DNA from 2 places in the Duganella sp. CY15W genome. Region 2 is predicted to be linked to the other one. Evidence: predicted binding sites of a transcription regulator. Region 2 holds the regulator's gene; the other holds the start of a gene.
What was found. Region 2 encodes HrcA, which represses chaperone genes, less so after heat shock. Its sites were predicted from a motif close to TTAGCACTCNNNNNNNNNGAGTGCTAA; they were not measured.
Positions count from the first base shown of each region.

Region 1: a site for HrcA is predicted at 1,863-1,889, ahead of rpoH (RNA polymerase sigma factor RpoH). Genes of this name have one in related genera too.

Region 1 is NZ_WWCQ01000004.1:267,573-271,919, reverse strand. Features, by position in the region: gene ggt (gamma-glutamyltransferase) at 1-273, opposite strand, end outside; gene GTP58_RS21245 (hypothetical protein) at 285-764, opposite strand; gene rpoH (RNA polymerase sigma factor RpoH) at 917-1,804, opposite strand; gene ftsX (permease-like cell division protein FtsX) at 2,049-2,969, opposite strand; gene ftsE (cell division ATP-binding protein FtsE) at 2,966-3,622, opposite strand; gene ftsY (signal recognition particle-docking protein FtsY) at 3,633-4,347, opposite strand, start outside.
Region 2 is NZ_WWCQ01000003.1:101,998-106,344, forward strand. Features, by position in the region: gene GTP58_RS15405 (metallophosphoesterase) at 1-692, opposite strand, end outside; gene GTP58_RS15410 (HAD family hydrolase) at 769-1,476, shown strand; gene hrcA (heat-inducible transcriptional repressor HrcA) at 1,525-2,541, shown strand; gene fur (ferric iron uptake transcriptional regulator) at 2,573-3,001, opposite strand; gene GTP58_RS15425 (outer membrane protein assembly factor BamE) at 3,199-3,840, shown strand; gene dapB (4-hydroxy-tetrahydrodipicolinate reductase) at 3,857-4,347, shown strand, end outside.

The DNA.
Region 1 (4,347 bases), on a different contig from region 2:
CACCATGAAGCCGCCACCGCCTATGCCGCAGCTGAACGGATCGGTCACACCCAGCGTGGCCGCCGCCGCGACTGCCGCATCGACCGCATTGCCGCCCTGGTTGAGGATGGCAATTGCGGCCTGCGATGCAGGCTCGCTGATGGTGGCCACGGCGCCGCCCGTGCCGGTGGCAACCGGTGTCTTGGCGGCGGCCGGCAAGGCCAGGGAAACCAGGATGGAAAGGGTGAACGAAGCGGCGAGAACGGTGCGGGTGGGACGTATCAACGTGGTCATGTGGGCAAGGTTCAAGGTGAGTTAGTGTTGCTCACCTTTAAGCTTACCCGATAATCCGGCGTTGTTTCATTTTTTGCAGGGACTTCCTTGGGATCAAATTCGACCAGCGTGAAGTTGAGGCCACCCTGGTTGATCGTAGTCGTGCCGTTGGGCATGTTATCTGACAGAACGAAATTACTGGTGCTGCCATCAGGCTGGACCAGCGCGAAACTGAAGCTGATGTAGCCCGCCCAGACACAGACCGCGTCCTTGCGGCAGCGGCTATCGTTGACCCGGTCCAGCTTGAGCGCGGGCGCGCTGGACGCCACACCCGCGCCGCCCGTTGCGGCCGACGTGAGGGCAACGCTGCCGCCCTGGTGCAGCACGTAGGTGGTGGTGAACGGGGCCGGTGCGCGCACGCTGCCCGTGGCGCTGCCGCAAGCATGTAGCGCGGCCATGACGGCTACCAGTAGCGGTAGCACGAACAGCTGCCGTAGTATATTTTTTTTCATTAGAGCGCTCCTGCATCCTTTGAAAGCAAGCTTAGCAAAAAGACCATAGGCGCGGCGCACGAACGGCACGTGGTCAGCGCCACGTCAAAGGAGGGGCAAAAAAAATGCCGCTCGGCTTGCGCCGGCGGCATTCCGGGGGAAGCGGGGAGGTCTTACACGTACGCGGCCAGCGCACCTTTCATTTTCTTGAGCGCAGCGGCTTCGATCTGGCGGATACGCTCAGCAGACACGCCGAATTCATCGGCCAGCGTGTGCAGCGTGGCGCCCGAACCGTCGTCGTTGGCCAGCCAGCGCGCTTCGATGATGCGGCGCGAACGGGCGTCCAGCTTGCCCAGCGCTTCTTCCAGGCCTTCGGACTGCAGACGGGTGACCTGTTCGGCTTCCAGCACGCGGGTCGGTTCGGAGGCTTCCGACGACAGATAGGCGATGGGCGCGAACTTGTCATCTTCATCATCCGTCGGCGACTCCAGCGCAATGTCACGGCCGCTCAGACGGGTTTCCATTTCGATCACTTCTTCGCGCTTCACATCCAGCGTTTTCGCCAGCTGATCGATCTGGGCAGGCGTCATCGCGTCCAGACCTTGCTTGTGGCTGCGCAGGTTGAAGAACAGCTTGCGCTGGGCTTTGGTGGTTGCCACCTTGACCAGACGCCAGTTCTTCAGGATGTATTCGTGCATCTCGGCCTTGATCCAGTGCATGGCGTAAGACACCAGGCGCACATTCTGATCAGGGTCGAAGCGTTTGACGGCTTTCATCAGGCCGATATTGCCTTCCTGGATCAGGTCGCCATGTGGCAGGCCATAGCCCAGGTAGCCGCGCGCGATCGACACCACCAGGCGCAGATGGGACATCACCAGTTTCTGGGCGGCGCCCAGGTCGGCTTGGTCTTTGAGGCGCTTGGCCAGCGAGATTTCTTCTTCGTGCGTCAGCATCGGCAGGCGATTGACGGCCGAAATGTAGGCATCCAGGTTACCCAGGCTGCCGCTGAACCCGAGTTCCAGAGCGCTGTTATTGGCAGGTACCACGGACATCATAGTCATTTTCGTTCCCTTCGCTTGAGATTGCTTATGAGCACTAACGTACTCTTTCGAACATATATTAGCACTCTCTGTCGTTGAGTGCCAATCGTTCAAAATTTATGAGCCTGATAGTAAAAATGCTATCAAGACTTTGGATGCATTTAGGATGCTGGATGGATCTTAGGTCTGACTTAACGATGGAAAACATCGTAGACCTGCATTAGGGCGCGGTTCCGTACGCGGACGCACGGAACCGGGAGAGGACTTAGTTGAGACGGGCGGTATGGCGCTTGACCGACAGGCGGGCGCCAATCAGGCCCAGCGTCGCCGACAGCGCCAGCAGGGCGGCAATCGCTATGGCCGGCAGCGGCGCCAGCTGGAATTCCGATGCGTACAATTTTGCAAATTCGGCAATCGCGGTGTTCAGCGGGCGCAGCGCCAGCGTCACTGCGCCGAGCGCCACCGCGCCAGCACTCAGGCCCAGCAAGGCGCCCGTGTAATAGAAGGGCCGGTGGATGAAGCTGTCCGTCGCGCCGATCAGCTTGGACACCAGGATTTCCTCGCGCTGGGTCAGCACCTGCAGGCGGATGGTGTTAAAGATCACCGCCACCACCACCGTGCCCAAGGTAGCTGCGAGCAGCAGCAGCGCCAGGCGCAGGATGTTCAGCAGTGCGGCCAGGCGTTTGACCCAGGCCGAATCCACCTGCACGGTATCCACGCCGGGCAGGCTGCGGATCTGTTCGGCCAGCTGGTCGACATCGCCGCCGGCCTGGGCGTTGCGGAAGGCATCGAGCTTCAGCACATAGCTGTCCGGCAGCGGATTGTCGCCCAGGGTGGCCAGCACATCGGCCAAGCCGTTCTTGTCTTTCAGGTTTTCCAGCGCCTTTTCGCGCGGCGTGAAGATGATCTTCGCTTGCCGGTCTTTCACGGCCTGGCGCAGTTGTACCGCCAGCGCTTCGGCGTTTTCACGCGAAGTTTCCTGTTTCAGAAACACGCTGATTTCCGGATCGACCGACAGCGATTCCGACATCGGACGCACATTGTCCAGCAGCGTCACGCCCATGAAGGGCAGGGCCAGTGCAATCGCCACCACCAGAATATTGAACAGGAAACCACCGGGCGAACGGCGCAGGTGCACCAGTGCCGCGCTCAGCGCGTAGCGGTGTTGGCGGAACCAGTAGGTCATGCTGCCACCTCCAGCTGACCCTGGTTGAGGTGGATCACACGCGCGGCGGCATCCAGCATCTGTTCATCGTGGCTGGAGATCAGGCAGGTCACGCCCACCGAGTTGAACGCCTTGAGCGCATCCAGCACCTTGTTGGCGCTGGCGCGGTCCAGATTGGCAGTCGGCTCGTCGGCCAGGATCACTTGCGGACGGTTGACGATGGCGCGCGCGATCGACACGCGCTGCTGCTCGCCGCCCGACAAGGCCAGCGGCTGCGCATCGGCGCGGTCGCCCAGGCCAACCTTGCCCAGTGCGGCGCGGGCGCGCTGCTCGGCCTGCGTCTTGGAGGCGCCGGTCACCAGCAGCGGCAGCATGACGTTGGCCAGCACGCTGCGGTCGGTCAGCAGACGCTGTTGTTGAAAGATGAGTCCGAGATTACGGCGCAGGAAGGGCACGGCAGCCGGCTTGATGCGGGCGATGTCCTGGCCATTGACGATCACCTGCCCGGAGCTGGGACGCTCCATGGCGGCAATCATTTTCATCAGGGTGGATTTGCCGGCCCCGGATGGGCCGGCCAGAAAGACCAGTTCGCCTTTATTTACCGTCAGCGAGATGTCGCGCAGCGCCATCACATCGGAAGAGTATTGTTTCGAGACGTTCCGGAATTCGATCATAGAGGTCTGATTATCCAAGCAGTGCTTCTACAAATTCGGCAGCCACAAACGGCTGCAGGTCTTCAATCTTCTCGCCCACGCCGATGAAATACACCGGCACTGGACGCACACGCGCAATCGCTGCCAGGATGCCGCCCTTGGCAGTGCCGTCCAGCTTGGTAATCACCAGGCCGGTCAGCTTGAGGGCGTCGTCAAAGGCTTTGACTTGCGCCAGCGCATTTTGCCCGGTATTGCCGTCGATCACCAGCAGAGTTTCGTGCGGTGCGCCGTCCATGCCTTTGCCAATCACGCGCTGGACCTTTTTGAGTTCTTCCATCAGGTGCAGCTGGGTCGGCAGGCGGCCGGCGGTGTCGATCATGACCACGTCCACGCCCTTGGCTTTGCCGGACTGCACGGCGTCAAACGACACGGCTGCCGGATCGCCCGACGCTTGCGAGATCACGGTGATGTTGTTGCGCTGGCCCCAGACCATGAGCTGCTCGCGCGCGGCGGCGCGGAAGGTATCGCCGGCTGCCAGCAGCACCGACTGGCCGTGCGTCTGCATATGCTTGGCCAGCTTGCCGATGGTGGTGGTCTTGCCAGCGCCGTTGACGCCGGAAATCATCATCACGGTGGGCGTGTGGCGGCCCAGCTCGAAGGGATGTTGCAGCGGGGTCAGCAGTTCGATCAGCAGCTGTTTGAGCGCGGCCTTGACGGCGGCGGCGTCCAGCAGCTTGTCTTCCTTG
Region 2 (4,347 bases):
CCCTGGCCGCCGCGCAGGCAGTTTTCGTGATTGCCGCGTGCCATGATCCACGGCGCCGCGTCCAGCAGCCTGGCGCCGGGCGCGAAGAAATCGGCGTCCCACGCGTCCCAGCCGTAGCCCCACGGGCTGCCGGCGCAGCCCGCGTTGCCGTCGGGGCAGGCGTTTTCGCGGTAGTGGTAGTCGCCCACGTGAATCACCAGGTCGGGCTTCCAGGCGGCCGCCTGGGCGGCAGTGGTGGCAAACGGGTATTGCTGGCTGTCGTTGCAGGCTTGCCAGCTGTTGCTGCTTTTTTGCAGGCGGCAGCCGGTGTCGCCGATCACCACGATGCGCTGCGGTTCCGCCTTCGGCAGCGGCAGTGCGCGGCCCAGCACGCTGGCGCTGGTGGTGCCGGCCGGCAGGGGCGTCTCGCAGGTCAGCAGCGGAAATTCGGCCGGTTTGGAGTCCGCCGGCGCCGAGGGCGTGGCGCGCAGCGCGATGGTCTGGGCCGGCGCGCGCAGCTGCATGGGCTGGCTGTGCTGGTTGATGACAATCGCGGGGCAGGCGGGCGCGTCGATCAGCACGCGGGCTACGGCGGCGCCGTATTCGCCCAGTACTACGTAGGAAGTGAAATCTGGCGCTGGCGACGGATTGGTGGCGGCGCAGCCGGTCAGCAGCAGGGCGATGGCCCCACGTTTCAAGGTAGATAACAGCACGGGATCTCCAGCGGAATAATCCGCATAATCTACCATGCCCTTACAATATGCCTGTTCCCCACCTTGTAGACCGATCATGACTTCACGCCGCCCCTTAGCCTTGCTGTTCGATCTGGACGATACCCTGTGGCCGATCGGCCCGGTGATTGCCGCCGCCGAAGTCAGCTGGCACGCCTGGCTGGCCGCGCATGCGCCCAGGGTGGCGCAGGCATTCAGCATTGCCGAGCTGCGCGTGCGCCGCATGGCGCTGCTGGAGCGCCGGCCTGAGCTGGTCGCCGATTTATACCAGCTGCGCCGCGAAGCGCTGGCCGAGATCTTTGCCGAGGCCGGCGAGGATCCGGTCCACATCGAAGGCTCGATGCAGCATTTTGCCGTGCAGCGCAACCGCGTGACGCCGTTTGACGATGTGCTGCCGGTATTGCCGCTGCTGCAGGGCATGCTGCGCCTGGGCGTGATCACCAATGGCAATGCCGACCTTGAAGTGATCGGCATGGACCACCACTTTGAATACCAGCTGTCCTCGTCCACGTTTGGCCGCGCCAAGCCGGACCCGGACATCTTCCGCGCCGCGTGCGAGGCCATGGGCGTGGCGCCGCAGGATGCCGTCTACGTCGGCGACGACCTGCGGCTGGACGTGCAGGGCGCCCAGGGCGCCGGCCTGCGCGCGGTCTGGATGAACCGCCACGGCAGCACGGCCCACCTGGACGCGGGCGTGACGCCGGATGCGATTTGCGCCACGTTTGACGAGCTGCTGGCCTGGATACGTGGGCAGATGCAGCATTGACGTGCATAATAGGCAGAACATCTTCACCGGCAATCACTGATATTTAGTATGCAACTCGATACCCGCGCACAAACCCTGCTCAAGGCCCTGGTCGAACGCTATATCGCGGACGGCCAGCCGGTGGGCTCGCGTGCGCTCTCCAAAATCTCCGGGCTGGAGCTGTCGCCGGCCACCATCCGCAACATCATGGCGGACCTGGAAGAGCTGGGCTATGTGGCCAGCCCGCATACCTCGGCCGGCCGGGTGCCGACGCCGCGCGGCTACCGGATCTTTGTCGATACCCTGCTGACCGTGCAGCACCTCGACGAGCAGGCCGTGGGCGCGCAGCTGCGCCTGCAGTCGCCGCAGCCGCAGAAGATGATTACCAATGCGGCGCAGATGCTGTCCTCGCTGTCGCAGTTTGCCGGCGTGGTGCTGAGCCCGCGCCGTGAATCGGTGTTCCAGCAGATCGAGTTCCTGCGCCTGGGCGAGAAGCGCATCCTGCTGGTGATCGTGGCGCCGAACGGCGATGTGCAGAACCGCCTGCTGTTGACGGATGTGGATTACAGCCCGGCGCAGCTGGTGCAGTCGGCCAATTACATCAACCAGAATTACGGCGGCCTGGCCTTCGATGAGGTGCATGCGCGCCTGCAGACGGAACTGCGCCAGCTGCGCGATGACATGGGCCGCCTGATGCAGGTGGCAGTGGAAGCGGGCAGCGAGGCGATGACGGATGACAGCGACAATATGGTCATCGCGGGTGAGCGCAACCTGCTGTCGGTCAGCGATTTGTCGTCGAATATGAGCTCACTGCGCCAGATGTTCGATATGTTCGAGCAGAAGACCGGACTGATGCAGCTGCTCGATGTGTCGAGCAAAGCCAGCGGCGTGCAAATCTACATCGGCGGCGAATCCAGCCTGGTGCCGATGGATGAGATGAGTGTGGTGACGGCGCCGTACACGGCCAACGGCAAGATCGTCGGCACGCTGGGCGTGATCGGCCCGACGCGGATGGCCTACGAGCGCGTGATCCCGATTGTGGATATTACGGCCAAGCTGCTGTCCAACGCGCTGAGCCACAATTAAATGTACCCCGCCTTGCCGGGCGGGGCAGGAATCAAGGACGGTGCGGGCAGGCGGTCTTGGTGCAGTTGCCGTAAATCGCCAGCGCGTGTTCGGCGATCTTGAAGCCGCGCTCCTGGGCAATCGCATGCTGGCGCTCTTCAATCGCTTCGTCGTAAAACTCTTCCACGCGGCCGCAATCGACGCACACCAGGTGGTCATGGTGCGAGCCCGCGTTCAGCTCAAAGATGGCTTTGCCGGTTTCGAAGTGGTTGCGGTTCAGCAGGCCGGCCTGCTCGAACTGGGTCAGCACGCGGTAGACGGTGGCCAGGCCCACATCCATATTGTCCGCCAGCAGGATTTTGTAGACATCCTCGGCGGTCAGGTGGCGCACTTCGCTGTTCTGGAAAATATCCAGGATTTTAATGCGTGGCAGCGTGGCTTTGAGGCCGCTGGCCTTCAGATCGGTAGGATTATTACCCATGTTGGAAACTCTATAGTGTGGTTGGCGGTTAGCTAGGCGCTAGTTTAACGCACTCCGACGCTGGCCGCACGTGCTTGCGGACCGGCATAAGTTTCTTGTAGGAATTTTACAGTTACAAAGAATTACCCCGTCGCGGACAGGGTGCTTTATGATATAGCGTTTTGCAGCACTTCCGCTCGACCAGATTGAGGACATTTATGCGCGTCACCCAGGCTTTTTCGCAGTCTTTGTTGCACCGTTTCACTCCTATTGCCGCCACCGCGTGCATCGCGCTGGCGCTGGGCGGCTGCGCGACCAAAACCACGCTGGGCGAGAAATCGACGGAAGTGAAAGACAGTGAGCCAACGCTGGACGCCAGCAAAGGCGCCCAGACCACCACCATCACCAAGCTGCAACGCTTCATGTGGTTCTTCTCGCCATATCGTCCGGATATCCAGCAAGGCAACTTTGTTTCGGAAGAAATGTTGGCACAGCTGAAAGTGGGCATGACCCAGGACCAGGTGCGTTTCATCTTCGGCACCGCGCTGCTGACCGACCCGTTCCACGGCAACCGCTGGGATTACGCGTTCCGCCTGGCCAAGGGCAACGGCGAAATCACCACCAGCCGCGTGATCGTGTTCTTCAAGGATGGCAAGGTGGAGCGCTGGGAAGGCGGCAACCTGCCGACCGAGAAAGAATACATCGCCCGTATCGCCGGCCCGGCGCCGAACGCCAAGAAGGAAGCGGCGACCGAAGCGGCGCTGGCCAAGCCGGCGCCTAGCGCGCCGCTGCCGGCCGGCAGCGACAATCCTGCTGCGGCCTCGCCAGTGGGCGTGACGATCACGAACGACAAAAAATAAAAGCAAGGATGCAAGCATGACCCCAATGAACATCGCCATCGCAGGCGCCGGCGGCCGTATGGGCCGTATCCTGATCGAAGCCGTGCAGAACGCCGATGATGCGCGTCTGTCGGGCGCGCTGGACCGCGCCGGTGCGGAGCAGGCCGATGCGGCGGCTTTCCTGGGCAAGCCGGCCGGCGTGCCGGTGGCGTCGGCATTGGACCAGGGTCTGGCCGGTGCGCAGTTCCTGATCGACTTCACGCGTCCGGAAGCCACCCTCGAGCATTTGAAGTATTGCGCTGAACACGGCATCAAGCTGGTGATCGGCACTACCGGTTTTGACGAGGCGGGCAAGGCCGCCATTCTGGCCGCCGCCCAAAAAACCGCCATCGTGTTCTCGCCCAACTTCTCGGTCGGCGTCAATGTCACCATGAAGTTGCTGGAGCAGGCCGCCAAGGCGCTGTCCACCGGCTACGACATCGAAATCGTCGAGGCGCACCACCGCTTCAAGGTCGATGCGCCATCGGG